4 regions of the Microbulbifer sp. ABF4_143 genome follow, and region 3 is predicted to be linked to each of the others. Evidence: predicted binding sites of a transcription regulator. Region 3 holds the regulator's gene; each other region holds the start of a gene.

Evidence for each region. Region 3 encodes LexA, which represses DNA repair genes until DNA is damaged. Its sites were predicted from a motif close to ACTGTNTNTANANACAGT; they were not measured.
Region 1: the regulator LexA is predicted to act here: its motif matches at 1,980-1,997, upstream of ACXAF3_RS08085 (YebG family protein).
Region 2: the regulator LexA is predicted to act here: its motif matches at 2,980-2,997, upstream of ruvC (crossover junction endodeoxyribonuclease RuvC).
Region 4: the regulator LexA is predicted to act here: its motif matches at 2,891-2,908, upstream of uvrD (DNA helicase II).

Annotation. Positions count from the first base shown of each region.
Region 1 covers NZ_JBSWWT010000008.1:37,475-45,124, forward strand. Annotated here, with positions in the region: gene ACXAF3_RS08075 (amidohydrolase family protein) at 1-1,082, shown strand, start outside; gene ACXAF3_RS08080 (MAPEG family protein) at 1,095-1,487, shown strand; gene ACXAF3_RS08085 (YebG family protein) at 1,641-1,943, opposite strand; gene ACXAF3_RS08090 (LysE family translocator) at 2,219-2,836, opposite strand; gene ACXAF3_RS08095 (DUF924 family protein) at 2,836-3,438, opposite strand; gene ACXAF3_RS08100 (hypothetical protein) at 3,614-3,898, shown strand; gene ACXAF3_RS08105 (DUF6249 domain-containing protein) at 3,953-4,792, shown strand; gene ACXAF3_RS08110 (sigma-70 family RNA polymerase sigma factor) at 4,814-5,368, shown strand; gene ACXAF3_RS08115 (hypothetical protein) at 5,361-5,735, shown strand; gene ACXAF3_RS08120 (LEA/WHy family protein) at 5,777-6,250, opposite strand; gene ACXAF3_RS08125 (dipeptidase) at 6,435-7,514, shown strand; gene ACXAF3_RS08130 (2OG-Fe(II) oxygenase) at 7,616-7,650, shown strand, end outside.
Region 2 covers NZ_JBSWWT010000015.1:13,664-21,313, reverse strand. Annotated here, with positions in the region: gene tolQ (protein TolQ) at 1-73, opposite strand, end outside; gene ybgC (tol-pal system-associated acyl-CoA thioesterase) at 77-481, opposite strand; gene ruvB (Holliday junction branch migration DNA helicase RuvB) at 519-1,538, opposite strand; gene ruvA (Holliday junction branch migration protein RuvA) at 1,650-2,258, opposite strand; gene ruvC (crossover junction endodeoxyribonuclease RuvC) at 2,439-2,969, opposite strand; gene ACXAF3_RS12710 (YebC/PmpR family DNA-binding transcriptional regulator) at 3,138-3,881, opposite strand; gene aspS (aspartate--tRNA ligase) at 4,047-5,825, opposite strand; gene ACXAF3_RS12700 (FmdB family zinc ribbon protein) at 5,886-6,170, opposite strand; gene ACXAF3_RS12695 (HU family DNA-binding protein) at 6,463-6,879, shown strand; gene ACXAF3_RS12690 (proline--tRNA ligase) at 7,070-7,650, shown strand, end outside.
Region 3 covers NZ_JBSWWT010000010.1:2,323-9,972, forward strand. Annotated here, with positions in the region: gene topA (type I DNA topoisomerase) at 1-1,202, shown strand, start outside; gene ACXAF3_RS09460 (DUF6586 family protein) at 1,199-1,687, shown strand; gene ACXAF3_RS09465 (hypothetical protein) at 1,796-2,053, shown strand; gene lexA (transcriptional repressor LexA) at 2,197-2,802, opposite strand; gene ACXAF3_RS09475 (LOG family protein) at 2,970-3,608, shown strand; gene ACXAF3_RS09480 (DUF6763 family protein) at 3,640-3,963, opposite strand; gene ACXAF3_RS09485 (TetR/AcrR family transcriptional regulator) at 4,094-4,726, shown strand; gene nagZ (beta-N-acetylhexosaminidase) at 4,775-5,788, shown strand; gene ACXAF3_RS09495 (mechanosensitive ion channel family protein) at 5,848-6,936, shown strand; gene ACXAF3_RS09500 (cold-shock protein) at 7,303-7,518, shown strand; gene ACXAF3_RS09505 (DUF819 family protein) at 7,643-7,650, opposite strand, start outside.
Region 4 covers NZ_JBSWWT010000001.1:217,274-224,923, reverse strand. Annotated here, with positions in the region: gene ACXAF3_RS01010 (TRAP transporter substrate-binding protein) at 1-543, opposite strand, end outside; gene uvrD (DNA helicase II) at 644-2,857, opposite strand; gene hexR (transcriptional regulator HexR) at 3,029-3,883, shown strand; gene ACXAF3_RS00995 (multidrug effflux MFS transporter) at 4,042-5,301, shown strand; gene gstA (glutathione transferase GstA) at 5,308-5,913, opposite strand; gene ACXAF3_RS00985 (glutathione S-transferase family protein) at 5,982-6,953, opposite strand; gene ACXAF3_RS00980 (DoxX family protein) at 6,979-7,374, opposite strand; gene ACXAF3_RS00975 (LysR family transcriptional regulator) at 7,493-7,650, opposite strand, start outside.

The DNA.
Region 1 (7,650 bases), on a different contig from region 3:
TGGTGACTCCGGGCGTGATCGCACCGGTCTCCGAACTGGGCCTGGTCGAGATCAGCGCCGCCAGTGCCACGGACGATCACGCGGTGCGCGGCGAGAGTATCGGCAGCGCCTTCGATCCACTGCCGGCCTACAACCCCAAATCTACACTGATCCCGTTCAACCGCGCCGGTGGTGTGACCCGCGCGCTGGTCTTTCCGGGCATCAACCTGTGGGACGATGCCGGCAACCCGCAGCGCGTGTTCGCCGGGCGCAGTTTTGTCATCAAACTGAACGGTGAATTCGACAGCGTGGTGGCCACAGATCTGGCACAGAAGGCCTATCTGGGCGAGCCGGGCGGCAAGCTCGCCGGCGGCAGCCGCGCCAGTGCCTATGCCAAGATTGTGAACGCGCTGGACGAGGCGCGGGAGTACCGCGCAAACCGCGACGCGATTCGGCGCGGCGACTGGCGCGAGCTGGACAACAGTATCGCCGACCTGGAGGCGCTGCAGCCGGTGATCGAAGGCGAGCAGACACTGCTGGTCACCGCCAACCGCGCCAGCGACATCCTCTGGGCCCTGAAGCTGGCCGATGAGTACGATCTGAAGCTGGCGATACTCGGTGCGGCCGAGGGCTGGATGGTCGCCGACCAGTTGGCGGCGGCCGGGGTGCCGGTGGTGATCGATGCGATCAACAACCTGCCGATTTCCTTCTCCAGCCTCGGTGCGCGCCTGGATAACGCCGCGCAGCTGAACAGGGCCGGCGTAACGGTAGCGGTCAGCGGCCCGGAATACGCCTCTACCCACAATGTCTACCTCGCGCGCCAGTCCGCGGGCAACGCGGTGGCCAGCGGGCTGCCCTATGAGGAGGGGCTCAAGTCGATCAGCGTCAATGTGGCGAGAATTTTCGGTATCGAGGGCGGCAGTATCGAGCCGGGCGCGGTGGCGGACATCGTCGTCTGGAGCGGCGACCCGCTGGAGGTCACCAGTTACCCGGAACAGGTGCTGATCGACGGCCTGCCCCAGTCGCTGGTTACCCGCTCGACCCGCTTGCGCGACCGCTACCTGAAGCCGCAGCCGGGCCACGATTTCGGTTACAAACACTGAGGGAGAGAATCCATGGCAAATGTAACCGCGCTCTACGCCGGTATCTGCGCGATCCTGGTGATTGTACTGGCGTTCCGTGTCGTTCAGTTTCGCCGCACGAAGAAGGTGGGGCTCGGCAGCGGAAAAGACACCGACAACCAGGTCCGCGTCCGGGTGCACGCCAATGCGATCGAATATATTCCCCTGGCGCTGGTGTTGATGCTGATTGCCGAGCTCGGCGGCCTGGCCGCCGGCTGGCTGCACCTGCTGGGAGGCCTGTTTCTGCTGGCGCGGCTGATGCACGCCTACGGTCTCACCGCGGGGCGGGGCGGCTATCACCCCGGCCGCTTTTGGGGCACGGCGCTCAGCTGGACGGTGATACTGGTTTTGGCCGCCATCGATATCGGTATTGCCCTGAAAGGCTGAGCCCCCGCATCGGGGCGGACATAGCGCGGGCATAAAAAAGCCCGGTGTAGTGCCGGGCGGAAAGTACAGGGATGGAAACGTTGAATCAGGTATCGAAGTGGCACATTCCTGTGCCGCATTCGCCCGGCAATCGATATTGCCGGGTGAGTGGTATTACTGGTTGGCGGCGAAGGGGGTAACGCGCTCGTCGCCCGTTTCCTGCGAATCGCCTTCCTGCGTCTCTTCCAGCAGGATTTCCGGTTTGCCCTTACAGGCCTTGGCCAGATCCTCGCGGCGCTTCGCCAGCAGCAGACCTATCTCTTCGCTGGCCTGTTCGGAGACGCCGTCGATATGGCGCTCGATCAGCGAGGTGATATTGGCGGCCAGTTCCAGCATCTTGTCGTGTTCTTCGGCATCTTTCTTGTTGTCGAACATTGCTCCGTCTCTATCGCATTTCCAAACGGCTACTACGGCCATATCGTGCCTCCGGTTATTGTTGCGGCGTTTGATGACTCTGTATGTGTATACAGTATCTGTATAAATGTTCAGTGTCAACGGCCGGGGGAGAAGCGGTTGCGACAAGTGGAGCCGGGGTTGCGGTGGTTTGCCGGCACGCGGCGGCGGGGGCTGCCATAATAGATCTGGCGGCTGGCTGCCTTCCTACCCCCCCCCAAGCGGCAGTTAGCTCCGACCCCGCAGTAAGACGTTTAAGGCCCGCAACGCGGGCCTATTTTTTTGCGTGAGAAGAGGCGTCACAGGCTCAGAAGCAGGCGCGCGGCCAGGCCGATCAGCAGCACGCCAAACAGCTGCTGCAGGCGGTGGCCGGCGGACTGGCTGATCCAGTTGCGGTTGCGGCCGGCACAGACGGCGAGTGCCACCAGGCAGTACCAGGCGGCGTCTATCCCCGCCGCGAGCGCGGCCATGCCCAGCTTGGTGGACAGCGCCTGCTGCTCGGCGACGAACTGGCTGAACAGGGCGGTAAAGAAAACAGCGATCTTCGGATTGAAGAAGGCGATGCCGAACCCCTGCAGCGCGGCGCGGCCGACGGACTGCCGCGGCGCGCCGGCGCCACTGGCGGAGGCCGCGGGCGCCGGCGCGCGCAGCGCCTTCCAGCCCAGGTATACCAGCATCGCGGCGCCGCCCCACTGCAGTATGTCGAACAGCAGCGGCGAGCGGGTGATCAGCACCGCCAGGCCGAAGGCGGTAATCCCGGCGTAGATGGCCACCGCGGCGCCGTGGGCGAGGGCGCAGGCGATGCCCTGGCGCGCCCCGGAGGCGGCACTGCGCAGGACGATCAACAGGCTGGGGCCCGGCGACATGGCGCCGAGGGCACAGATGCCGGCCAGGGACAGCCAGTGCAACAGATCCATCAGAAGCCGCCCCCCTGATCCAGCCACTTCCGCTCTTGCGGCGTCGACTGGCGTCCCAGGGCCGCGTTGCGGTGCGGGTAGCGGCCGAACTGATCGATGACCTCCCGGTGGGCCAGGGCGTACTGGTAAAAGCTCTCCGCCTGGGCGGCGCTCTCGGCGCCGTCCAGGTAGTCCATGCGCAGCCGGTTGAAGTACTCCACAGAGCGCCGCTGCATTTCCGGCTGCTCGCTGTGTTCCAGCGGCATGCCGAGGAAGGCGCGCTGGTACAGGCCCATGGAGAGATCGTCTCCCCGCTCGATGACCGCCAGAACCACCTCCAGCGCCAGCGGGTCGCCGGCAAAGGCGCGGCTGGAGCCGCGGTAGATATTGCGGGTGAACTGGTCACAGACCAGTACCAGGGCCAACTCGCCCTCCGGCGTCTGGCGCCACTGGTCGAGGTCCCCGTCCAGGGCGGCCTCCACCGTGGCGCCGAAGTATTTCTCGATCTTTCGGTCCAGTTCCTCACCGCCGGCAAACCAGCGCCGGCGGTGCTCGTCGTCCGGCGTGGCGTCCAGCTGTGGCCGTCCGAACCAGAATGTCAGTATTTCTCGGGGCTCTGGCATCTTGTGCTACTTCCATCGATTTTCGGTGATTATCGCGGCTTCCCGCCCGGCGGGTCCAGGTCGCCCTTCTGTTCCGGTCCGGGGGATGGGGCAATTTTTTTGCGCGCCACTGCATCCAATGGTCGGGCTGGCGGTGTCTTTAGGTTGTACAAGGAAATTCACCCTGGAGAAAGCCATGGTAACCGCAGGAACACTGAAGAAGGTACAATTCTACGCCGCCCTGGGCATGATGCTGGGCGCAATGCAGGCCGGCGCGGCGGAGCTGACGCTCCCCCTCGGGCAGGTCCAGCAAGAGCTGACGCAGAAGACCGACGAGGCCTTCTCGCGCAAGCTGGCGGAATGCCCGCAGCGGGCGGAGGAGGGCAGAGGCCACCCCTACCCGGTGCGCATCGCGGAGGACAAGCCGGCGCAGGGCGGTGCATCGAGCCCCTTTGCCGCGGCGCGCTTGACCGTGATGTGAGTTTTACCCGGGTGTACGGAACAATAGCCAGATAACACTGATCGAGAGCAGAATATGAGAGCGAGAAACATTCACCCCGCGCGGGCCGGCGCCCGCTGGCTGATGGCACTGGTGGCGGCACTCTGCGTCGCCGCCAGCTGGGCCCAGGAAACACCCGCCGACGAGCAGGCGCTGACAACGCCCCCCGCCCCCCCGGCCCCGGTCGAGGCCCCACCGGCGCCAGAGGTCGAGAAGGTGGAGAAGCAGGTGCGTATCACCCGCGATGCAAACGGCAATCTGCGCATCCGCACCCGGGACGAGAACGGCGAGCGCAGCGAGGTCCAGGTGGATCTGGGCGAGGAGTTCGGCAGTGCCCTGAGCCGCCGTATCATCGAGAAGCTGGAGAGCCGCGGAATTCTCGACGAGAAGGGTCTGATCGTCGAGGAGGCGCTGGACAGCGTGCCGGAGAACGTCCATATCGGTATGTCGGCGGATATTGAGCGGGGCCGTGATCCCGGCCGACACCACGACCACGATGACTTCCCCTTCAAGAGCGATGCGACGGTGTTGATTCCGATTGTTTCCATCCTCGCGGTATTCGGCACCCCGATACTGATCGTGTGGCTGGTGACCCGCAACAGCTACCGCAAGAAGCAGCTGCTGATGGACAACATCAACCGCCTGGTGGCCGAGGGCCGCGACATTCCGCCGGAGCTGTTGGATGCGATGGAGAGCGAGTCCCCCAGCAAGATGAAGGACCGCGGCTTTACCCTGATCGCGGTCGGCCTGGCGATATTCATCTGGCTCACCATCGCCGCCGGCCCCGAGGCCGGGAGCCTCGGCCTGATACCGCTGTTCATCGGTGTCGCCCGCTTTGTGAACTGGAAGCTGGATAACAAACAGCCCCAGCAATAAAGGGTCAAAGGACAGCGGTTTATGGACCTCAATGACGAGGATTTGATTCGGCGCGTCGTCGAAGACGGGGACCAGCGGGCTTACGCCCAGCTGGTTCGGCGCTATCAGTCACAGCTGCGTTTCTCGCTCCGTCAGCTGTGCGATGGCGACCAGGCCCTGGCCGACGACATGGCCCAGGAGGCCTTTATCAAGGCCTACAAGGCGCTGCCGGCGTTCCGGGGCGATGCGCGTTTCAGCACCTGGCTGTACCGCATCGCCTACAACCTCGTCATGAGCCACAAGCGCAAGAACTCCCCCGAGGTCAACCAGGAGGCGGTGGACAGGGCGCAGGCGGAGGAAACCGTGGAGGAGTCCCAGCAGCTGGGTATGGCGCGGGACCTGAATGCGGCCATGGGCGAACTCAGCGACGCCCAGCGCCAGGCAGTGCACCTGTGTATGCAACGGGGTTTCTCCCATGAAGAGGCGGCCAGCATTATGAAGTTGCCACTGGGTACGGTAAAATCCCATGTCAATCGCGCGCGAGCCAAGTTGCAGAGCCTGCTACAGGCGTGGCGCGAGGAGGTGGTCAATGGATAAGTTTGAACAGCGCAATGGTGGGGCCGATACCTTGAACGACGCAGCCCTGCAGGGCAAAGATCCGGACTTCGACGCCTGGCTCAGCCAGCAGCTGCAGTTCAACGAGCCCTATCTGGATAACGACGGCTTCTGCGATCGCGTGATGGCGCGGCTGCCGGCCCCGAGCAAGCGCACCGAGCGCCGCGCGGCCCGCGCCCAGTACGCCGCCGTGGTCGCGGCCTCCGCGATCGTCGCCTGGCAGTTCCCCTTCGGGGAGCTGCTCGGTGAGCTCGCGCAGCACTCCATCAGTCTGTACAGCCTGGTAGGCCTGGGCGTACTCTCTTCACTGGCGGCCATGACCGGCGGCATCCTCGCCGCGCGCCGCTGACACCGGGCGGGCCCAGGGCCCGCCCCGGGGCACCGGAAATATCACCGGTATTGGTTCAATCGCACCTCACCGCTTCTGCGCACGGTAATCGAAGGCACTATCGACCTGCGCAGTCCCAGCTTCGCCTCCAATTCATAGGGCACCGTGTCCCGCCGGCTTTCGATCAGCTCCATCGCGGCGAAGATAGATCCGACCAGGCTGGCCGTGGCGTCGACGGCGATATCGCCCTGCCCGTAGGGGGCGATCGGCGGCAGGTTGCTGGAGGTGCCTGTCATCACCTTGTGGCCGGCCAGACTCAGGGTGTAGTAGAGGCCGGACAGCGCCAGTTCACTGTTGTTGGGGTTGAATACCCGCAGGTGTATGCGAAAGCGCAAATCACTGCCCGGGCCCGGAGGCATGGGCTCCAGCGCGGTCACTTCGACTTCCGGTTTCTGAAAGTCGGGGGAGAGGGCGGCACAGCCGCCCAGCAGCAGGGTCAGCATCAGCAGCAGGGTGGGGCGGTAGAGTCTTGTCACAAATTGTCCTTAGTGTGTTCCCGATCGGATATTGCGCGCAAAGGCCCGCAGCGGATAATACTCGGCCACTAATAATAACGCGCGGTAAACAGTGATGAAGAAGTGGCTCGCAGCTTTGACAGCGGTATCCCTGGTATTGTTCTCGGGATGGAAGTGGCTGTTGCTCCCCGCCGTGGAGCGGAGCATGAATAAACGCAGCGGCCCCGAGATTCCGCCGCTGAGTGCCGAGGCCGCCGCACTGCACCAATCCCTGATTGTCGGCGACCTGCACGCAGACAGCTTCCTGTGGGCGCGCGACCTGGAAAACGAGGCCGGCTACGGCCACCTCGACCTGCCGCGGGCGCGCCGCGGCAATCTCGCCATACAGGTTTTCACGTCGGTGACCAAGTCCCCCCGCGGGCAGAACTACCGCCAGAACTCCAGCGAGGCCGGCGACAACATCACCCTTCTGGCCGCGGCCCAGGCCTGGCCGTTGCGCACCTGGGACAGCCTGCTGGAGCGCGCCCTCTACCACGCCGAACGGGTTGAAAAACTGCAGCGATCGGCGCCGGAGCAGATCCAGATAGTGCGCACCGCGCAGGATTTGCGGCGCCTGCTGGCGGCGCGGGCACAGGGCGGACAGACGCTGGCGGCGATTCTCGGCACCGAGGGGGCCCACCCGCTCGAAAGCGAGCTCGAAAGCCTGGACCGCCTCTACGCGGCCGGCTACCGGGTGATGGGGCTGCAGCACTTCTTCGACAACGAGCTCGGCGGCTCGCTGCACGGCGAGAGCGGCGCCGGCCTGAGCGATTTCGGCCGCGCGGCGGTCGCGGAGATGGAGCGCCGCTCGATCGTGATCGATGTGGCGCACTCGTCGGAAGCGGTGGTGCGGGATCTTTTGGCCCTGGCGGAGCGCCCGCTGATCGTCTCCCACACGGGCCTGCGGGGCCGCTGCGATTCTCCGCGCAATATCGGCGATCAGTTGCTGCGGGAAATCGCCGCCGGGGGCGGCCTGATCGGTGTCGGTTTCTGGGAAGGCGCCGTTTGCGACAACAGCCCGCAGAATATCGTCAAGACACTGCGTTACGCGATAGACCTGCTAGGGGTGGAGCATGTCGCGCTGGGTTCCGATTACGACGGCAGCGTCGAGGTCGCATTCGATGCCGGTGAGCTGGGGGTGCTGACCGCTGAGATGCTGAAGCAGGGGTTCAGCGAGGTTGAGATCCGCCGGGTGATGGGGGAAAACCTGCGCGACTTCTTCCTGGCCCAGCTGCCCCAGTCCTGATTCGGGGCGGGCGCGGAGCGGGGAAGGAGGCCGCGGACTATACTCACTGCGGGATAATCGGAGGGAACCGGGGCCGGAAGGCCGGGCAGGGAGGCAGCGCCATGCTGTTCGAGCAGTTTGATGAACTGGAGCCGGA
Region 2 (7,650 bases), on a different contig from region 3:
ACATCACCAGCTGCACCAGCAGACTGGCATTCTGTATCAGCCCCCACAGGGAGAGTTGTTCACCGGTTTCCATCTTCTATATGGCTGCCTTTAATGCTGAGTAAATGGGTTCGGGTAGCGCGCAGGGCCTGCGGCTGGCGTCGTCGACGCAGGCGACTTTGACCACGCCCTCGCAAATAATTTCATCGTTGCGCCAGATTTTTTGCTCGAAAGTCACCGCGGCGCGACCCAGTTTGCCAATCGCCGCGGTGGCCCGCAAATGGTCGTCGAGCAGCGCCGAGCGGCGGTACTGTATCTCCGCCGAGTGCACCACCAGCAACAGGCCCCGCTCCGGCATGGCCGGCTTATCATAGCCGAGGGAGCGGACCAGTTCTGTGCGCGCGCGCTCCATATACTTCAAGTAATTGACGTAATAGACGATTCCGCCCGCGTCCGTGTCCTCGATATAGACGCGGATCGGGATGCTGAATGCTTCTTTCACCCCTGCCCCTTGTGATTTCTCTAAGCTCAGATCGCGGCTACTTGTTGTCCGGCTTCGGTATGCCGAAGTGCTCGTAGGCCAGCGCCGTAACCACCCGCCCGCGCGGGGTGCGGGCGATATAGCCCTGCTGGATCAGGTAGGGTTCGAGCACATCCTCGATGGTATCCCGCTCCTCGCTGACCGCGGCGGCCAGACTGTCCACGCCTACCGGGCCGCCGTCGAACTTCTCGATCATCGCCAGCAGCATGCGCCGGTCGAGCTGATCGAAGCCGCGCGCGTCCACGTTGAGCATATTCAGCGCCGCGTCGGCAATGGCGGCATCGACGCTGCCGTTGCCCTTCACCTCGGCGTAGTCGCGCACCCGCCGCAGCAGGCGGTTGGCGATGCGCGGGGTGCCGCGGGCGCGGCGGGCCACTTCGAGGGCACCCCCCCGGTCCATCTCCACCCCCATCAGGCCGGCGGAGCGCTGCACTATGCTGGTCAGGTCCTCGACGCTGTAGAACTCCAACCGCTGCACTATGCCGAAGCGGTCGCGCAGCGGCGAGGTCAGCAGCCCCGCGCGCGTGGTGGCGCCGACCAGGGTAAACGGCGGCAGGTCCAGCTTGATCGAGCGTGCCGCCGGGCCCTCGCCGATCATGATGTCGAGCTGGTAGTCCTCCATCGCCGGGTAGAGCACCTCCTCCACATGGGGGCTGAGGCGGTGGATTTCATCGATAAACAGCACATCGCCCGGCTCGAGATTGGTCATCAGCGCGGCCAGGTCACCGGCCTTCTCCAGCACCGGACCGGAGGTGGTCTTGATGGCCACATCCATTTCCGCGGCGATGATATTGGCCAGCGTGGTCTTGCCGAGCCCCGGCGGGCCGAACACCAGCGTGTGGTCCAGGGCCTCGCCGCGCAGCTTGGCGGCCTGGATAAAGATCTCCATCTGCTCGCGCACCACCGGCTGGCCGACATAATCCGCCAGGGTCTTGGGGCGCACGGCGCGGTCGTACTGCTCCTCCTGGCCGGAGGGGCCCTGGGGTTCCGGGGCTATCAGGCGGTCGGCTTCAATCATCACTTTCCCCACGCACATCGACTACCGTGTAGGGGCGAACCTTGTGTTCGTTCCGGCCACTCCAGGTATTCGCGGCGCCTTCGGCCCCTACAGGCTGATTCTTCACATTCATCACGCCGGCGCCATGCTCTTCAGGGCCAGGCGGATCAGGGTGGCGCTGTCGGCATCCGGCTGCTCCTTGCTGGCCTTCGCCACCATCCTGGTGGCCTCGGTGGGCTTGTAGCCCAGCGCCGCCAGGGCGCTCTCGGCCTCGCCGACATGGTCGACCACCGGCGCCGCGGCTGCCATCAGCGGTATATCGTTCGAATCGCCGAACTGCGGCGCCAGCTTGTCGCGCAGCTCGACGATCAGCCGCTCGGCGGTCTTCTTGCCGACCCCCGGCACCTTGACCAGCGCGGCCACATTGTCCTCCGCCACGCAGCGGGACAGGGCCGCGCCGTCCAGGCCGGACAGAATCGCCAGCGCCATCTTCGGACCCACACCGTTGACCTTGATCAGGGTGCGGAACAGCTGGCGGTCGGCGTCGCGCACGAAGCCGTACAGGGTCTGCGCGGTTTCCGACACCGCCAGGTGGGTGTGCAGCTGCACCACCTGCCCCAGCGGTGGCAGCTCGAAGATGGTGGTCATCGGGGCCAGCACCTCGTAGCCCACCCCCTGTACATCCACCAGCAACAGCGGCGGCTGTACTGCGGCCAATGTACCGCTCAGTCTTCCTATCATTCTTCTATCCCGTAGTTGCCAACCGGTACAGTGTTCGATGCGAAGGCACTGCTGCCGGTACGCCCTTGCGAGACTGTCGGTCGGAGGGACCCGGCCGACAAGCCTACAGGGACGTATTCACGGCGTGTCTCGCAAGGGCGTACCGGCAGCAGTGCCGCCACGACCTCGCCAGCACGCCCATCAGGAGATGGTCAGGCGACCGCGGCGAAAACGCCCGCGCGCACCGCCGGCGGCCTGTACCAGGGTCTGCGTGGTGTGCATATGGCACAGCGCCACCGCCAGCGCGTCGGCGGCGTCCTCCTGCGGCGAAGCCGGCAGGGACAGCAGGGTCTTCACCATATGCTGCACCTGCAGCTTGTCCGCCGCGCCGGTACCCACCACCGCCTGCTTGACCTTGCGCGCCTCGTACTCGGCCACCGGCAGGTCCGCATTGGCGGCGGCGACTATGGCCGCGCCGCGGGCCTGACCCAGCTTCAGGGCCGAGCCGGCACTCTTGGACATAAACACGTTTTCGATTGCCATCTGCGCAGGCAGGTACTGCTGCGCTATCTGGCTGATCGCATCAAAAATAAGCTTGAGCCGCTCCGGCAAGGGCCCCTCGGGGATGCGGATCACACCGCTGGCCACATAGATGGCCTTGTTGCGCTGCACGTCGATCAGGCCGTAGCCGGTTTTGCGCGAGCCGGGGTCTATGCCCAGGATTCGGGTCACAGGCTGTTTTCCTGTACGTTTATATAGTGGCGGGAGTGTCCCAAGGTGGGGGAAGGGCGTCAAGGGAGGAGGGGCTGAAGGCCTCTCCTCCCTGTAGGGGCCGAAGGCGCCGCGAATACCAGGAGCGGCCGGAACGAACCTTGTGTTCGCCCCTACGGCATCTGGGCTTTAACCCAGTTGCTCCATCACCTCGGCGGGGATATCGGCGTTGCTGTAGACGTTCTGCACGTCGTCCAGGTCTTCGAGCATATCCACCAGCGCCATCACCTTCTCGGCGCCGTCCTTGTCCAGCGGCACTGTGGTGGATGGGATCATCGCGATTTCGGCGTTGTCCGGTTTGAAACCGGCCTCGGTCAGCGCATCCTTGACCGGCATATAGTCCTGGAACTCGGTGGTGACTTCGATGCTGCCGTCCTCGTTGGTCTGGATATCCTCGGCACCGGCCTCCAGGGCCGCCTCCATCAGCGCATCCTCATCCACGCCGGGCTCGTAGTAGAGCTGGCCCTTGCGCGAGAAGAGGTAGGCCACGGAGCCGTCGGTGCCCAGGTTGCCGCCACGCTTGGAGAAGGCGTGGCGCACCTCCGCGACGGTGCGGTTGCGGTTGTCGGTCAGGCACTCCACCAGTATCGCGACACCGCCGGCGCCGTAGCCCTCGTAGGTAACCGCCTCGTAGTTCTCGCCTTCGGTATTGCCGGCGCCGCGGGCGATGGCCTTGTCGATGGTGTCCTTTTTCATGTTCGCGCCCAGGGCCTTGTCGATGGCGGCGCGCAGGGCGGGGTTGTCGTCCGGGTTGGGGCCGGCCTTCGCGGCCACGGTCAGCTCGCGAATGATCTTGGTGAAAATCTTACCGCGCTTGGCGTCCTGGGCCGCCTTGCGGTGCTTGATGTTGGCCCATTTACTGTGTCCGGCCATTCCTCATCTCTCTTCAGTCAGTTCGTAGGATGGGCAAAGGAGCGAAGCGCACGGAAAAATGCTCCCTGCCGTTTCCGCATTCCCGCCATCCGTGGCGGGCTGGTGCCCATCATTGCATTTGATGGGCAGGCTTCGCTTTGCCCATCCTACCGAAAGCGGTAAATATCAGCCGATCTTCTCTTCTTTCTGCCGCAGCCTGATGCTCAGTTCGCGCAGCTGTTTGGCGTCCACCGTGCCCGGGGCGTCGGTCATCACGCAGGCGGCGCTCTGGGTTTTCGGGAAGGCGATGACATCGCGGATCGAGTCGCTGCCGGTCATCAGCATCACCAGCCGGTCGAGGCCAAAGGCCAGGCCGCCGTGGGGCGGCGCGCCGTACTTGAGCGCGTCGAGCAGGAAGCCGAACTTCTCGCGCTGCTCCTGCTCGTCGATACCGAGAATGCGGAATACCGCCTGCTGCATCGCCTGGTCGTGAATACGCACGGAACCGCCACCCAGTTCGGTGCCGTTCAACACCATGTCGTAGGCGCGGGACAGGGCAGCGAGCGGGTTCGCCTCCAGTTCCTCCGGGGTGCAGGAGGGCGCGGTGAAGGGGTGGTGCAGCGCGGTCAGGCTGCCGTCGTCGTCCTCCTCGAACATCGGGAAGGCCACGACCCACAGGGGTGCCCACTCACAGGTGTACAGATTCAGGTCGGCGCCCAGCTTGCAGCGCAGCGCGCCCAGGGCTTCCGATACGATCTTGGCCTTGTCGGCGCCGAAGAAGATCAGGTCGCCGTTCTCGGCCTCGAGGCGGTCGAGAATGGCCGCGCGGGTCTCAGTCGGCAGGAATTTGACGATCGGCGACTGCAACCCGTTTTCCAGGTCGGACTTGTCGTTGACCTTGATATAGGCCAGCCCCTTGGCGCCGTAGATACCGACAAACTTGCCGTAGTCGTCGATCTGCTTGCGGGTCAGCTTGTCGTTGCCGCCGGGCACTTTCAGCGCCGCGACGCGGCCCTTGGGGTCGTTGGCCGGGCCGGAGAAGACCTTGAACTCCACCTCGGTCATCAGGTCCTTGATCTCGACCATCTCCAGCGGAATACGCAGATCCGGCTTGTCGGAGCCGTAGCGCAGCATCGCCTGGTAGTGGGTCATGCGCGGGAACTCGCCCAGGTCCACCCCCTTCAGCTCCATAAACAGCTTGCGCACCATGCCCTCGGTGATGGACATGATAGCCTCCTCGTCGAGGAAGGAGGTCTCTATATCGATCTGGGTGAATTCCGGCTGGCGATCCGCGCGCAGGTCCTCGTCGCGGAAGCACTTGGCGATCTGGTAGTAGCGGTCGAAGCCGGACACCATCAGCAGCTGCTTGAACAGCTGCGGCGACTGCGGCAGGGCGAAGAACTTGCCCTCGTGGGTGCGGCTGGGCACCAGGTAGTCGCGCGCGCCCTCGGGGGTGGCGCGGGTCAGGATCGGGGTCTCGATATCCAGAAAGCCCTGCCCGTCCAGGTAGTTGCGGATCGCGGTGGTCAGCTTGGAGCGGAAGCGCAGATTGCGCTGCATCTCGTTGCGGCGCAGGTCCAGATAGCGGTACTTGAGGCGCACGTCCTCGCCCACCGCGGTGTGCTCGTCGAGCTGAAACGGCACGGTTTCGGCAATATTCAGGATCTCCAGCTCGGTGCCGTAGACCTCAACCTCGCCGGTATCCATATTCGGGTTGATCGCCTCCTGCGCGCGGGCGCGTACGCGGCCGGTGACCTTCAGCACATACTCGCTGCGCACCCGGTCCGCCTGCTCGAAGTGCTCGCCCGCATCCGGGTCGAAGACCACCTGGACTATGCCGTCGCGGTCGCGCAGGTCGATAAAGATCACACCGCCGTGGTCGCGGCGGCGGTCAACCCAGCCACAGAGGGTCACTACGCGGTCTATATCCGCGGAACGAAGGGCGCCACAGTAGTCAGTGCGCATGGATGCAAATTCCCGTTGTCGATCGATAAGTTGAGGGGCCACCCTCCGGTGGCCCCGGGCTCAGCTGGCCTTGGCCGTGTTGGCCGCGGACTTGTCCCCGCCGGATTTGGCCCCATCCCCTTTGGAGGCGTTGGCCGCGTCTCCCGCCAGGTTCTTCTTGCTGCCGGTCTTGAAGTCCGTCTCGTACCAGCCACCCCCCTTCAGGCGGAAAGCGGCGGCCGAAATCTTCTTGCGCAACTCGGCCTTGTCGCAGGCCGGGCAGTCGGTCAGCGGGGCGTCGCTCATGCGCTGCAGGGCCTCCATCTCGTGGCCGCAGGCATTGCACTGGTATTCGTATATCGGCATTGCTCAGTACCCGATGGTTAAGGGGGCGCAGATTATACATGAGCCCTTTAGAGGGAAGAAGCTGTGCCCGCAATGGGCAATGGCCCGACCAGGATCTGAGCACGGAGACGCAGTCTCACCCCCAAAAACTTGAGAAAAAGCACTATTTTTCCGGCATTTCCCCGTGCGGGCGAACAAAAACTATATATACTTCCCCTCAACACTCGCTGCGGTGCCCCGGCATCCGGACGCAGCCCAGCGGGCGTACGAACACACTCTCACCGGAAAAACAACATATAGAAGGAAGCTACTCATGGCCGTAAAGAAGAAAGCCGCAGCCAAGAAAGCCCCCGCTAAGAAAACCGCAGCCAAGAAGGCCACCGCGAAGAAAGCCGCTCCGGCCAAAAAAGTGACTGCGATCAAAGAGAAGTACACCAAGACCCAGATTCTGAACCAGATCGCCGAGAACACCGAGCTGTCCCGCAAGCAGGTTCAGGCCGTGCTGGACGAGCTGTCCAATGTGATCGAAGGCCACATCAAGAAGCGCGCCGTGGGCGAATTCGCCCTGCCGGGCCTGCTCAAGATCACCACCGTCAAGAAGCCGGCCAAGAAGGCCCGCAAGGGTATCAACCCCTTCACCGGCGAGGAGACAGTGTTCAAGGCCAAGCCCGCCAGCATCCAGGTGAAGATCCGCCCGCTGAAGAAACTGAAGGAAATGGCCGAGTCCTGATTCCTCAGGCGAGTTACCGGGCTGGGCTCGGCGCTGCCAAAACCCCGCCACGGCGGGGTTTTTTAATGCCCCGAGCAGCCACAAGCCGGCCCTCGGAGTCGGGTATCCACTGCACTACTCTTTTCCGGGCCCCCGGCATTTAGCGTAAAATACCCGGCCCGAATGCAACACAACCAGAACTGAACCCCCTATGCGCGCATCCCGCTACCTGATCGCCACCCAGAAAGAAACCCCCAACGACGCCGTCGTGGTCAGCCACCAGCTGATGCTGCGCGCCGGCATGATCCGCCGCCTGGCCTCCGGCCTCTACACCTGGCTGCCCACCGGCCTGCGCGTGCTGCGCAAGGTGGAGCGCATAGTGCGCGAGGAGATGGACCGCGCCGGCGCGCTGGAGGTGCTGATGCCGGTGGTGCAGCCGGCGGAGCTGTGGGAGGAGTCCGGCCGCTGGCAGCAGTACGGCCCGGAGCTGCTGCGCGTCAAAGACCGCCACGACAATCCCTTCTGCCTGGGCCCGACCCACGAGGAGGTGATCACCGACCTGATCCGCAACGAGATCAGCAGCTACAAGCAGCTGCCGGCCAACTTCTACCAGATCCAGACCAAGTTCCGCGACGAGATACGCCCGCGCTTCGGCGTGATGCGCGCGCGCGAGTTCACGATGAAGGACGCCTACTCCTTCCATATCGACGCCGACTCCCTGCAGGAGACCTACGACGCGATGCACGCCGCCTACTGCCGCATCTTCGAACGCATCGGCCTCGACTACCGCCC
Region 3 (7,650 bases):
AGGAGCTGGAAAAACGCGGTATCGGCCGCCCGTCCACCTACGCCTCGATTATCTCCACCATTCAGGAGCGCGGCTATGTGCGGCTGGAAAACCGGCGTTTCTACGCGGAAAAAATGGGGGATATCGTCACCGACCGCCTCAGCGAAAGCTTCAAAAACCTGATGGACTACGGCTTCACCGCCAGTCTGGAGGAATCCCTGGATGCGGTGGCTGAAGGCGATAAGGGCTGGAAGGAGCTGCTCGACGAGTTTTACAAAGATTTCTCCGCGCGCCTGGAAAAGGCCCAGGCCGCCGAGGGCGGCATGCGCCGCAATACCCCCACCGACACGGATATCGAGTGCAGCAAGTGCGGCCGCCATATGCAGATCCGCACCGGCTCCACCGGCGTCTTCCTCGGCTGTTCCGGTTACGGGCTGCCGCCCAAGGAACGCTGCACCAATACCATGAACCTGGTGTCCGGCGACGAGGCGGTGGACGCGGACAAGGACGAGGAGGCGGAATCCCGCCAACTGCGCGAAAAGCGCCGCTGCGCCAAGTGCGGCACGGCGATGGACAGCTACCTGCTGGACGAGCAGCGCAAGCTGCATATCTGCGGCAACAATCCGGACTGCCCCGGCTACGAGGTGGAGAAGGGCACCTTCAAGATCAAGGGGTACGACGGCCCGGTGATCGAGTGCGACAAGTGTGGGGCCGATATGCAGTTGAAGTCCGGCCGCTTCGGCAAATACTTCGGCTGCACCAGTGAAAGCTGCAAGAATACCCGCAAGCTGCTCAAGAACGGCCAGCCGGCACCGCCGAAAATGGATCCGGTGCCGATGCCGGAGCTGGCCTGTGAGAAGGTGGACGATCACTACATTCTGCGCGACGGCGCCTCGGGTCTGTTCCTGGCCGCGAGCCAGTTCCCGAAAAACCGCGAGACCCGCGCGCCGCGGGTGAAGGAACTGTTGCCGCACAAGAGCGAGATAGACCCCAAATACAGTTTCCTGTTCTCGGCGCCGACGGAAGACGACCAGGGGCGCGACACGGTGGTGCGCTTCAGCCGCAAGACGCAGGAGCAGTATGTGCAGTCGGAAGAAGAGGGCAAGGCCACCGGCTGGCGCGCGTTTTATCGCGACGGCAAATGGCAGGTTGAGGCAGGCAGCAAGTCCGGCGGCGCCAAGCGCAAGCCGGTGCGCAAGAAAGCGGCGGCGAAGAGCAAATGAGCAATCCCTATACCGGCTCGGTGGCCTCCGCGCTGCGCAAGAGCCAGCTGTTACTGGAAACGGCGTGTGAAGAGCCGCTGCAGCGCGCCGCGCTGCAGGAGGCCGCGGTGTTGCAGCTGTGGCGGGCCTACCGCGCCTTCCTGGCTGAAATCGCCTTTCAGCTGCACCTGGACGCCGAGCCGGAATCCGCACAGGCGCTGGCCGAGCGCGCTCGCGCGCTCGGCAAACCCTGCGGAGAGGCCGTCGAGCTGCAGGAGCTGTCGGCAGACCCCGACAGCTGGCTCGCGGGGCTGCAGTCCGCCTGGGTGCAGTTGTGGAGCTTTTCCACCGAGGGGGGCAGCCAGCGTCAGGCGGCCAATCTGATTCCGGCGCGGAATCTGACCGCGGCCGGCCCGCCCTCTCTCAGCGACGAGCTTTTGCGCGCCTGGCAGCGCGCGCTCGCCGAGCTGGTGCAGCGCCAGCGCGCCCAGTCGGAAGAGTGGTAGCGGCTTTTCCATTTTTCCGCCCACAAATGCCCCTACGCCGCGCTGAAACTACCGCAGTGCCTGTGTTACACTGCGCGAAAAATTGATGTGCTGTTGAGGGAGAAGCGAATGTCCTCCGAGACTTTTGAAATTATCGAACTGGCCAACGGGGATGTGGCGCTGCGCCGCGCCGGCCAGAAGGAGGACCCGCTGGTGCGTATCCACTTCTCGGCGGAGAGCCTGCACTTTCTGCGCGAACACAAGGTGGCCATTGCCCGTGCGATGCTGGAGGCGGGTATTGAGGCGGTGCAGAATCTGGACGACCTGGAGCCCGGTTACTTCGACGAAGACGACGAACTGATGCCGATCAACCACACGGTGCACTAAGTGGTGAGCTGATTCCCCGCTGTAGGCGCGGCCGTTGGCCGCGACCACAGGCTCCGGGAATCTGAAAGGCAAGATCGCGGCCAGCGGCCGCGCCTACACTAAAAGCTATAGCGCGTATTCATCTTCCATCATTCATCATTCCCTCATGGGCTCTGGCGAATCACACCCACCGCCAGGCCTTCGATCGCGAAACTCTTATCCCGCATATCCACCTGGATCACGTCGAAATCCTCGTTCTCCGGCAGTAGCTGCACCGTGGCCTGGTTGCCCTTGCGGCGGAAGCGCTTGACCGTCACCTCATCCTCGATGCGCGCGACGACTATCTGGCCGTTGCGGGCTTGATCCGTTTTCTGCACCGCCAGCAGGTCGCCGTCGAGAATGCCCGCATCGCGCATGCTCATGCCGTGCACCCGCAGGAGATAGTCGGCCGGCGGGTGGAAGAAGTCTGCCGGGAGATCGCAGTAGTCCTCGATATTCTCCTCCGCCAGGATCGGGTTGCCCGCGGCCACGCGGCCGACAATGGGGAGCCCCGTCTGGTGGTCGGGGATGCGGATCCCGCGGGAGGCCCCGGCGACCATTTCGATGGCGCCCTTGCGCGCGAGTGCCTTCAGGTGTTCCTCCGCCGCGTTGGGGGAGCGGAAGCCCAGTTCCTGGGCGATCTCCGCCCGCGTGGGCGGGTAACCGGTTTCGTCCAGGTAGGCTTTGATCAATTCCAGAACCTGGGCCTGGCGCGCTGTGAGGTTGCTCATAGGGTCACCTAATCTGTTTCTGTATTTTTATACAGTTGCTGGGATTATATACAGATTTTGCAGCTGCGCAATCTCCATCGATAGGTCGCGAAAGCTGCTACATTGAAGGGGAAAGAACAGCGGGGAAAAAAGATCGCGGAATTTGGTGACAACGAGGAAGAACAATAATGCTAGATGCAAAAATGCCAGAGGCCTGGCGCGTGCTGCGCATTCAGTCGGAATTGGTGGATGGAATAGAGCGGCTCGTCGCCTTGAGTGGCGCCGTTACCGTATTCGGTGGCGCGCGCTTTGCCGAGGACTCGCCGGAATACAAGCAGGGCGTCAGGCTGGGTGAGCTGCTGGCCGCCGAGGGAATACCGGTGATCACCGGCGGCGGACCGGGATTGATGGAAGCCTGCAACCGCGGCGCCTATCCGCAGCCGGGTACTTCCATCGGCCTGAATATCGAGCTGCCGTTCGAGCAGAAGGCCAACCCCTACCAGGATATCAGCCTGAATTTCCGCTACTTTTTCGTACGCAAATTCATGTTCGTGAAGCACGCGGTGGGTTTTGTCGGGTTGCCGGGGGGGTACGGCACGCTGGACGAGCTGTTCGAGGCGCTGACCCTGGTGCAAACCCAGAAAGTGCGCCGCTTCCCGATCGTGCTGGTGGGCAAGCGCTACTGGTCCGGGCTGCACGGTTGGCTGGTCGATACCGTGCTCGAGCACGCCTGCATTGACTCATCCGACCTGGACCTGTTCCATATCGTCGATACCGTGGATGAGGCGGCGGAGCTGGTTATCGAATATATCAAGTCGCGGGAGTAGGGCTGGTGTCCTGCGCCTGCCGTCGGGGGCATCAAAACGGTGATTCGTCGGTGCCGATAAAGCTCTCGCCCTCGATGGTGTCCACGGGGCTGAGGCCCGCCGACAGATCGGTCCCGCCGGAGGCGGAATCCTGCTCCAGGGCGCTGACGCCGTAGGCGATATTGGCGTCCTCCGGTGGTGCGGCGCCTATCACCGGCAGGCCCTGCCACTGCTCGAGCTCTATCTCGTCCAGGGTGCCATCCAGATACTGAATCTCCACCGTCTGCTGGAATTCGTCGATGGCCACCACTTCAAACAGCTGGCCGCTGTCGAGATCCTCGAACCAGTTGCCGATTTCCGGTTGCAGATGTGCCATGGCCTTTGCCCCTGCTGCTTTCCTCTCAATCTAGTGTCTGCCCCTGTGGCTCGGTAACGGCGTCAGCTGGCGCGGAATATGCTAATCTGCGGGTAACTAAACAGTTGTTTTAAATGTTGGTTTGAACCCTATGAGCCAGACGGATACCGTCAGCCGAATCCTAGACGCGGCGGAGGTGCTGTTCGCCGAGCGCGGCTTTACCGAGACCTCCCTGCGTACCATCACCAGTACCGCCGGCGTCAACCTGGCTGCTGTAAATTACCACTTTGGCTCCAAAAAGGAATTGATCCAGGCGGTTTTCGAGCGCTTTTTGACGCCTTTTACCGATGCCCTGGCGGCGGAGCTGGACAGGCGCGCCGCCGCCGGCGGCGCGCTGACCGTCGAGGCGCTGCTGGAGAGCCTGTACCGCGTCGGTATGGGGAGTCTCGCCGAGCAGGGGCGGGATCCGCAGCGCTTTATGCGGCTTCTCGGGCTGGCCTATACCCAGTATCAGGGACACCTGCGCCGCTTTATCGTGTCCCGCTATGGCGACAGCTATCGCCGCTTTGCCGGCCTGTTGGCACAGGCGCTGCCGGGGCTGGATCCGGTGACCTTCTACTGGCGCCTCTACTTTATGCTCGGCGCAACCATATTTACCCTGTCGAGCTACGACGCCATCGAGGCTATCCTGAGGGAGGATTTTGGCGCTCAGAGCAGCCTGCCGGAAACCCTGGAGCGCCTGGTGCCCGCAGCCGCGGCGATGTTGAAGGTCAACGCGGAGTAGCGGCGCCCATCCCGCCAATGGTGCGTACCGAACTTTAAGGAGCCCCCTATGTCTGTGCTCGGCCCGGTCATGATCGATATCGAAGGCCAGCAGTTGGTGGAGGAAGACCGCGAGCTGCTGCGCCACCCGCTGGTAGGCGGACTGATTTTTTTTGCGCGCAACTACCGCGACCGCGCACAGCTCGAGGAGCTGGTCGGCGCCATCCGCGAGGTGCGCCCGGAGATACTGCTGGCGGTGGACCAGGAGGGCGGGCGGGTGCAGCGCTTTCGCGATGAATTCACCCGCCTGCCGTCGATGCAGGCCCTGTGCGCCAGAGCCGACAGCGAGCGGTTGCGGGATGTGGGCTGGCTGCTCGCGGCGGAGCTGCTCGCGGTGGGCCTGGACTTCAGTTTCGCGCCGGTGCTGGATGCGGACGACCGGCACTGCCGCATCGTCGGCGACCGCAGCTTCTGCGCCGACCCGGCGCAGGTGGCCGCGCGCGTGCGCCCCTTTATGCGGGGGATGCACGAGGCCGGCATGGCCACTACCGGCAAGCACTTTCCCGGACACGGCCACGTGCTCGAGGACAGTCACGAGGAGCTGCCCGAGGACGAGCGCGATCTCGAGCAGGTCATGCAGTCGGATGCGCTGCCGTTTATCGAGTGTATCCGGGCCGGGGAGCTGGATGCGGTCATGCCGGCGCATATCCGCTTCGTACAGGTGGACCGCCAGCCGGTGGGCTTCTCCCGCTATTGGCTGCAGGAGATACTTCGCGGCAGGCTGGGGTTCGACGGTGTGATATTCAGCGATGATCTGTCGATGGAGGGCGCCGGCGCTGCCGGTGGCTACGGCGACCGCATCCGCGCGGCGATGGAGGCGGGTTGTGATATGGGTGTGGTTTGCAACAATCGCGCCGGGGCGCTCGAGGTACTCGAGGCTTTGGAGGGATTCTCTCCGCCGCCCGAATCCCGTGAGCGGTTGCAGCGTATGCGGGGCAGGCCCGCAATAGGATCCTGGCGTGAGCTGGAGGCCAGCGAGCGCTGGCGGGATACGCGGGACTGGCTGAACGCGCAGTTTGGCTGACTGTCCGATTGGCAAGCAGTGATTAGAGGGGAGGTTTTTCTGTGGATTCGGTGAAGGGGATGTTGTTGTCCTGGGTCGGCGATAACCGCTATTGGATTATTGCTCTGTTCCTGATCATCCTGGCGACCGCCGTGGCCGCCTGGCTGTTCGGGCGTTTCGTGCAGCGCCTGCAGTTGCGCGCCGAGAAAACCGTCAATGCCTGGGATGACGCCCTGGTCGGGGCCCTGATGCCGCCCGGGTCAGTCCTGATCTGGCTCCTCGGCCTGACCGTGGCGGCCAATCGCGCCGGGAAGGCGACTGCCGCCGAAATTTTCAGCCTCGCCGAGCCGGTGCGGGATGTGGGTGTGATACTCGTGCTGACCTGGTTTGCCTGGCGCCTGTCCCACAATGTCGAGCGCAATCTGCGCGACCCGCGTTATATGGGCAAGCCCATGGACGCGACCACGGTGCGCGCCATCGGCAAGCTGGTGCGCGCATCCATCCTGATCACCGCGGTCATGGTGATCATGCAGTACTTCGAGTACAGCATCAGCGGCATACTCGCCTTCGGGGGTATCGGCGGTCTGGCGGTGGGCTTTGCGGCCAAGGATTTGCTGGCCAACTTCTTCGGCGGCCTGATGATTTACCTGGACAGGCCCTTTTCCGTAGGCGACTGGGTGCGCTCGCCGGACAAGGAGATAGAGGGCACGGTGGAGGATATCGGCTGGCGCCTGACACGTATTCGCACTTTCGACAAACGACCGCTTTATATTCCCAACGCCGTATTCACTCAGATAGCGGTGGAAAACCCGTCGCGGATGTTAAATCGGCGTATATACGAAACTATCGGTATTCGCTATGAAGACGCACCGCGGATGCCGGCCATAGTGGCCGATGTCAAAGCGATGCTGCAGCGGCACCCGGAAATTGATACCAACCAGACGCTGATCGTCAACTTCAATAGCTTTGCGCCGTCGTCGCTGGATTTCTTTGTTTATACATTTACCAAAACCACCGATTGGGTGCGATATCACGAAATAAAGCAGGATATCCTGCTGACAATACTGAAAATCATCGAGGGGCACGGCGCCTCCTGTGCATTCCCGACCTCGACACTGCATATCGCCGAAATACCGCAGCTAGCGCGTGAAGCCGCGTTAGACAGTTGATGGATGGGAGTGCAAAAAAGCACGATTGAACAGGTATCAGGGGGCTTTTTCGCCGCTTTTGGCGATTTATTGCGCACGAATTGGAAACGGTAGTATTTATTTCATATTCAAACCTGGACACTGGCGCCGTTTTATCTAAGAATCGGGTTACGTACATCGAGTCTGACTTGATGGACATTGCAAGACAGCCGCCGGCATTTCGCCGAAGGCTGATATTGGGGTGGCGTTTTCCCCTCTTGCCGATAGAGGTTAAAGGAATCTCGGCAAAGCGTGACGAGCGGTGCCGGACACAGTCAGACGCACGCGCAGTGGTTTTTCGGGGATTCCTTAAGAGGTGGGCGCAATAACAATAATGAGGTTGTCTCAATGAGTGATCGCGTTACAGGTACCGTGAAGTGGTTTAACAACGCCCGGGGTTATGGCTTCATCACCTGTGGAGAAGGGACTGAAGACATTTTCGTTCACTATCGCAGCATTCGCGGCGAGGGGTATAAGACTCTGAACGAAGGTCAGGCTGTAGAGTTTGAAATGCAGCAGGGTGACAAGGGATTGTTGGCGGAAGATGTTGTTCCCTGTGAGTGATTCCGATTGAATTACTCGTTGAAATAACCTTCTATCCAACTGGACCCGGCCCGCAGTCAGCGTTCCGGATTCCGACAGGCGTCTCCTGAAAGGCGGGCCATCTGGCCCGCCTTTCCCGTTTTCGTTAGCCCC
Region 4 (7,650 bases), on a different contig from region 3:
ATTGATCTGCTTGTTGAACCAGCCCGCCATCTGCACGCCGGTGGAACCGCCGGCCATCGGGATCAGGTCGAAGGGCTCGTAGAGTTCCTGCCACAATTCGAGGCCGCCGCCGTGGTGCAGCCAGCCATTCATCTCCTGGGCGTTCAGGCCGAAGGGGACGGCGGTGAAGAACTGCGCGGCCGGAATCTTGCCCTTCCAGTAATAGGCGGCGCCATGGCCCATCTGCGCGGCGCCCTCGGACACGGCGCCAAACACGCCCATGGCCGGCACCAGCTCGCCGGCGCCGTAGACCCTGATCTTCAGGCGCCCGCCGGACATCAGTTCGACTTTCTTCGCGAAGCGCTCCGGCGCGCTGCCGAGTCCGGGGAAGTTTTTCGGCCAGGTGGTGACGAGTTTCCACTCGAAGGTTTCCCACCCGCCGTCCTCGGCAAAGTGCCGCGCCGGTCCCAGAGATGCGCGGGACGCAACCAAAGCGCCGAAGGTGATCACCAGCAGCGCAAGCAGGGCGAGGATTATCGGGGGGTACCAGTTTATTTTTTTCATTGGTTTTTATTTTTGCTTTTACGGCTTTTGCGTTTTCATCAAATCATTTTTGACGGGCCTGTGGCCCGCTTGCGGAGACGGAGCTCCCGCGCTCCCGGGTTTACAGCGGCTGCAGCTTGGCCATGGCGACCACCAGCCACTTGCTGCCGGCGTCGTCGAAGTTGACCTGCACCCGCGCGCGCGGGCCGCTGCCCTCGAACTGTACCACCGTGCCCTCGCCGAATTTGGGGTGGTCGACGCGGCCGCCGAGAGCCAGCGGCGGCAGGTCGTCGAAATCCGGCGCCGGGTCGGAGTACTGGCCCAGCTTGCCGACTTTGCCGTAGTCCGACTGGAACAGCGGGCGCGATATCTCGGTTTTCAGGCGCACCTCGTGCACCAGCTCCGGCGGTATCTCGCCGATAAAGCGCGACGGGCTGTTGTAGGTCTCGGAGCCGAACAGGCGGCGGTTTTCGGCGTAGGTGATATACAGCTTCCGCATCGCGCGGGTGATACCCACATAGCAGAGGCGGCGCTCCTCCTCCATGCGCCCCGGCTCCTGCATCGACATCTTGTTCGGGAAGAGGTTTTCCTCCACGCCGGCCATAAACACCAGCGGGAATTCCAGGCCCTTGGCCGAGTGCAGCGTCATCAGCTGCACCGCGTCCTCGAACTCGTCCGCCTGGCCCTCGCCGGCATCCAGCGCGGCGCTGTCGAGGAACTGGTGCAGCAGCGGCGGCGCCTCCTCGCCTTCTTCTCCGTCCGGCGCATCGACGCCGTCGAAGGCGCGGCAGGCGCTGACCAGTTCCCGCAGGTTCTCGACCCGGGTCTGGCCCTTCTCGCCCTTTTCCCTGCCGTGGAATTCCAGCAGGCCGCTGGTTTCTATCACGTCCTCGGCGATCGCGTCGAGCAGCTTGTCCTCGGCGTTGGCGGCGAGCTGGTTGACCAGATCGAGGAAGCCCTGCAGCGCGTTGCCGGCGCGGGCGGCGAGCAGCCGCTGTTGCAGCATCTGTTTGGACGCCTGCCAAAGGGAGCAGCCGTGCTCGCGGGCGTAGCTGCGCACCATCTCCACGGTGCGCGCACCTATGCCGCGGGTCGGCGTGTTGACGACCCGCTCGAAGGCGGTGTCGTCGTCGCGGTTGGCGATCAGGCGCATGTAGGACAGCGCGTTTTTGATCTCCATGCGCTCGTAGAAGCGCTGGCCGCCGTAGATGCGGTAGGGTACCTGTTCGCGCAGCAGCGCCTCCTCCAAGACCCGCGACTGGGCGTTGGAGCGGTAGAGTATCGCGACGCTGTCGCGGCGGTTGCCGTCGCGCACCCAGTCCTGGATGCGCTCGACGATAAAGCGCGCCTCATCCTGCTCGTTGTAGGCCGCGTAGACGGCGATGGGCTCCCCCTCCTCGCCCCGGGTCCACAGCTCCTTGCCCAGGCGTCCGGCGTTGTGCTCGATGACCGCGTTGGCGGCCTTCAGTATCGTGGCGGTGGAGCGGTAGTTCTGCTCCAGGCGCACCGTCTGCACATCGCGCATGTCCTGGGCGAAGTGCTGGATATTCTCGATCTTGGCGCCGCGCCAGCCGTAGATGGACTGGTCGTCGTCGCCGACCGCGGTGATATGGCACTGGTCGCCGGCCAGCAGGCGCAGCCAGGCGTACTGGATCGTGTTGGTGTCCTGGAACTCGTCTACGAGAATGAACGGGAAGCGGCGGCGGTAGTGGGCCAGCACCGCGTCGTTGTTCAGCCACAGCTCGTGGGCGCGCAGCAGCAGCTCGCCGAAATCGACCAGGCCGCCGCGCTGGCAGGCCTCCTCGTAGGCGAAGTAGATGCGCACCATGGTCGCCAGCCAGGGATCGGCACCGGCCTGGATATACTGCGGCCGCAGGCCCTCATCCTTCTGTGCGCCTATCCACCACTGGGTTTCCTTCGGCGGCCACTTCTTCTCGTCCAGGCCCAGATCCGCCTGCACCCGCTTGATCAGGCGCAGCTGGTCGTCGCTGTCGAGTATCTGGAAGTTCTGCGGCAGCTTCGCTTCCTGCCAGTGGGCCTTCAGCAGCCGGTGGGCCAGGCCGTGGAAGGTGCCCACCCACATACCGAAGGTGTTCACCCCCAACAGCTCCTCGATGCGCGCGCGCATCTCGCGGGCGGCCTTGTTGGTGAAGGTCACGGCGAGGATGGAGTAGGGCGAGGCCCCCTCCACCTGCATCAGCCAGGCGATGCGGTGCACCAGCACGCGGGTCTTACCGGAGCCGGCGCCGGCCAGTACCAGTTGGTTGCCCGGCGGCGCGGCCACGGCCTCGCGCTGGGCGTCGTTGAGGGGGTCTAGAATCTGGGATACGTCCATGGGCGGGGATTGTAACAGAGGTAGGGTCTGTTACCTGTGTAAATAAACAGGCTTTGAGCGCCCTGAGTCCGGAGAAAATCCACGGTGCCGCCACACTACCCGAATCTGGCCGCTCGCCAGCCGTGTGCGCAGAGGATAAACTGCGCTATCCGGCACTTAGAAGGAAGTCCAGTGAAACCGGCGGAAGTCACGCAGAAAATCAGCGAACAGCTGTCATCCATGCGCAAATCGGAGCGCAAGGTGGCGGAGTATATTCTCGCCAACCCGGACGAGATCATCCATATGCGCATCGTCGACCTGGCCACCGAGGCCCAGGTCAGTGAACCTACCGTGGTGCGCTTCTGCCGCGCGGTGGGCTGTTCCGGCTTCCAGGAGTTCAAGCTGAACCTGGCCCAGCAGCTGGCCTCCAGCCCCAGTTTCGGCCAGATAGCGGTGACCGAAACGGATACCATCGCCGAGTACAAGCGCAAGGTGTTCGACTCCACCGTCGATACGCTGCTGAACGTGCGCGACAAGATCGACAACCGCGCGCTGGAGGCGGCGGTCACCGCCATCGCCGCCTCCAAGCGGGTCGAATTCTTCGGCTTCGGCGCCTCCGGCGCCGTGGCCGCCGACGCCCAGCACAAGTTCTTCCGCCTGCAGCTGGCCACCGCGGCCCACTCGGATCACCACATCCAGAATATGTCCGCTATGTCGATGCAGCCCGGCGACGTGGTCGTCGCCATCTCCCAGAGCGGGCGCACCAAGGCGCTGCTGCGCTCCATGGGTATGGCCAGGGAGCAGGGCGCCACCGTCATCGGCCTGGCGCCGAGCGGCTCACCGGTGGCGCGCCAGGCCAGCATTCCGCTGGAAGTGGATGTGGAAGAGGATATAGAGATCTACACGCCGCTGTCGTCGCGCATCGCCCATCTGGTGGTGATCGACGTGCTCGCGATAGGGGTGGCCCAGCGCAAGGGCCCGCAGCTGCAGGAGCACCTGCTGAAACTCAAGCAGGGGCTCTATACGCTGCGCGAAGACAAGCACTGAGCGCGCCCGCCTGACACTTCTCTCGGTTTATTCGGCTCCGGGGCCCCTGGTATCAACGGGCTCCCGCCGCTACCATGGCGCGTCCGCGGCGACTAACCTTAGTGGTCGCCCGACCACTCACCCTGCGGCACTCCGCCGATCCGTATCAGAGCCGATTTATGCGCCCGACTGCGACACCCGCCGACAAGACACCGCCGCGCTGGCTCGCGGTGTGGCTGGCGGCGCTGGTGGCGCTGACCCCCTTTTCGATCGACAGCTACCTGCCGGCGATCCCGGCCATGGCGGCGGCGCTGGATACAGAGGTGGCGCGGGTGCAGCACTCGGTGTCCAGCTTCCTGCTCGGCTTCGCGATAGGCCAGCTGTGCGGCGGCCCGCTGTCGGACCGCTGGGGGCGGCGGCTGGTGGGCACCATCGGTCTCGGTATCTATATCGCCACCTCGATACTGGTGCTGTTCGCAGACCATGTGGACCAGTTGATCATACTGCGTCTCCTGCAGGCCATCGGCGGCGGCTTCGCCACGGTGATTTGCGCGGCCATAGTGCGCGACCTGCACAGCGGGCGCGACGCGGCCAGGATCATCTCGATGATCAGCACCATGATGCTGGTGGCGCCGCTGATCGCGCCGGTGATCGGCTCGGTACTGCTGGCGGCCGGCGGCTGGCAGAGCATCTTCGTATTTCTGCTGCTGTACGCCGCGGCCATGCTGATGCTGGTGCGCTTCCTGCTGCCGGAAACTGTGTCGCGCTTCTCCCGCGCGCGGCGCCAGCGCAAGCCGATACGCTCGCTGATCGACAGCTACGGCCAGGTGGTCGGCAACCGCCGCGCCTTGGGTTTTCTCGCCGCGCAGGCCTGTGTCAGCGGCTCCATGTTTATCTATATCACCACCGCGCCCTTCGTGTTTATGCGCTATTTCGAGGTGCCGGCGAGCCAGTTCCCGCTGTTCTTCGGCACCTGCGTGCTGGGGCTGATCTGCATGGTGCAGGTGAATATCCGCCTGCTGAAGCTGTTCGAACCGCGCAATATCCTGCTCGCCGGCATACTGCTGCAGCTGCTCGGCTGCGGCCTGCTGCTGCTGGGCACACTGACCGGGGTGAAGGAGATAGCGCTGTGGATGGTGCCGCTGGTGCTGGTGATGGGCTGTATCGGTATCACCGGGCCCAATGCCGCGGCCTGTTTCCTGGAGTTCTTCCCCAGGGTCAGCGGCAGCGCCAACGCCCTCTACGGCGCCACCATCTTCATCACCGGCGGCGCGCTCGGCGGTATCGTCAACAGCCTGCACACGGGCACCCTGGTGCCGATCGCCGGCGCCATGCTCGGCTGCGCCGTGGCGGCGCTGCTGGCGGCGGTGTTTATCGCCCGCGCGCGGGAGCCGATCGAGGTCGAGGTGCCGGTGGCCAGGCGCTTTATCCCGCGCTGACGCCCGTCACTCCTTCAGTTGGCCCTCTTCGCGCAGCGCCTTCTGCACCGCCGGGCGCGCGGCCATACGCTTCTGGAAGGCCTGCAACCCGGGCCAGGGCGATGTGTCTATGCCCTGCGCGTCGAGCCAGCCGGCGACGGTGAACAGGTAGGCGTCGGCGACGGTGAAGTCGTCCCCCATCAGATAGTCGCTAGCCAGGTTGCGCTCGATAAAGTCGAAGCGCCGCGCGATGGTCTTGCGCGCCTGCGCCTTCTCCTCCTCGGTGCCGTTCCAGAACAGCGGCAGGAAGGCCTTGTGCACCTCGGCGGCGAGGTAGTTCAGCCACTCCAGCAGCCGGTAGTGGGCCAGGCTGCCGTACTCAGGCGCCAGTTTCGCGTCCGGCTTCTGCTCGGCGAGAAACTGCACTATGGCCGGGCCCTCGGTCAGCACCTCGCCACCCTCCAGCTGCAGTGCCGGCACATAGCCCTTGGGGTTGATCGCCCTGAAGTCGGCGCCGCTCTCAGTCTTGTGTTCGGCCAGATCCACCCTGCACAGGTCCAGGTCTATGCCGGCCTCGCAGGCGACGATATGGGGGGACAGTGAACAGGCGCCGGGGGCATAGAAGAGTTTCACGGGCGTTCTCCCGATTCCGCTGATGGCTGCCCTCGAGTATAGGCTTTCCCCCGCGGCGGGGAGGGCTGCTAGCCGCGCCCGTGGGGCGCCGAGTAGTCCAGCTCCGGTCCCCTCGGCACTATGCCGGTGGGGTTGATGGTGGTGTGACTGGCGTAGTAGTGGGTCTTGATATGGTGGAAATCCACCGTGGCGGCGACGCCCGGCCACTGATACAGCTCGCGCAGGTAGCCCCACAGGTTCGGGTAGTCCGCCAGCCGCTGCTTGTTGCACTTGAAGTGGCCGTGGTAGACGGCGTCGAAGCGGATCAGGGTCGTGAACAGGCGCCAGTCGGCCTCGGTGATCCTGTCGCCGGTCAGGTAGCGGTGGTGGCCCAGGCGCTGCTCCAGCTGCTCCAGGGTGCTGAACAGCCGCTCGTAGGCGTGTTCATAGGCCTCCTGGGTGGTGGCGAAGCCGGCGCGGTAGACGCCGTTGTTGACGTTTTCGTAGATGACGTCGTTGGTCGCGTCTATGTCGCCGCGCAGCGCCTCCGGGTAGAAGTCCTCGCGGTTGCCGGTCAGCCCGTCGAAGGCGCCGTTGAACATGCGGATGATCTCCGACGACTCGTTGCTGACCACCCGCTCGCGCTCCCTGTCCCACAGCAGCGGCACTGTGACGCGGCCGCTGTAGTCGGCGCTGTGGCGGGTGTACAGCTGGTACAGGTAGTCGGCGCCGTACAGCGGATCGCCGCTGCTGCCCTCTTCGGTATTGAAGGTCCAGCCGTGCTCGCGCATGTAAGGGCTCACTACCGATACGCCGATATAGTCCTCGAGCCCCTTCAGCTTGCGGAAGATCAGGGTGCGGTGCGCCCAGGGGCAGGCCAGGGACACATACAGGTGGTAGCGGCCCTTCGCGGCCGGGAAGCCGCCCTCGCCACTGGGGCCGGGGCTGCCATCGGCGGTGATCCAGTTGCGCAGCTTGGCCGCCTCGCGCACGAATTCACCGCGTGTCTTGTCGGTATCGTACCAGCGGTCCCGCCACTGCCCGTTGACCAGCAGACCCATCGCAACCTCCTGACCGGGCCGGCGGCTATTTGCCGCGCAGCTTGTGATCCAGACTCAGCCCGCCGGCCCCGGCGCAGGCGAGGATGAAGAAACCGCCGGCGATGGTGATGTTTTTCATAAAGCTGATCATCTGCGCCTGGTCTCCCGGCACATAGTGGAACAGCCAGGCGCTGGCGAGACAGAAGAGCGCCAGCGCCAGCGCCCACCAGCGGGTGAACCAGCCGAGCAGTATCGCCAGGCCGCCGACCAGCTCCACGATGATGACCAGCGGCAGCAGTATGCCCGGCACGCCGGCGGACTCCATATAGGCCTGGGTGCCGGCGTAGCCGCCGATCTTGTTCCAGCCGGCGGTGATAAACATCAGCGACATCAGCACCCGGCCGAGCAGCTTGGTCAGATCGCAGAAGATGGGATTGGTCATCGCAGAACCCTCGCGTCAGATACCCGTGTAAACGATAGTGAGTCTGCGATCAGTTTAGTCCGGTCGGACCCGGATAAAAGCGCAAAAATTCGCGAAAAGCCGTCAATTTTTTGGAAAGTTATTCCAGTGGCCCGAGGCCGCTGCGCAGCGTATCGACCAGGAAGTGGGCGGCCGGACCGCAGCGGTCCGCGTCGGCGTAGACCAGGTAGACGGTCACATCCCGCTCCCAGGGTTCCTCGGTCGGCAGCGGCAGCAGCCGGTCCGCGGACAGGGAGT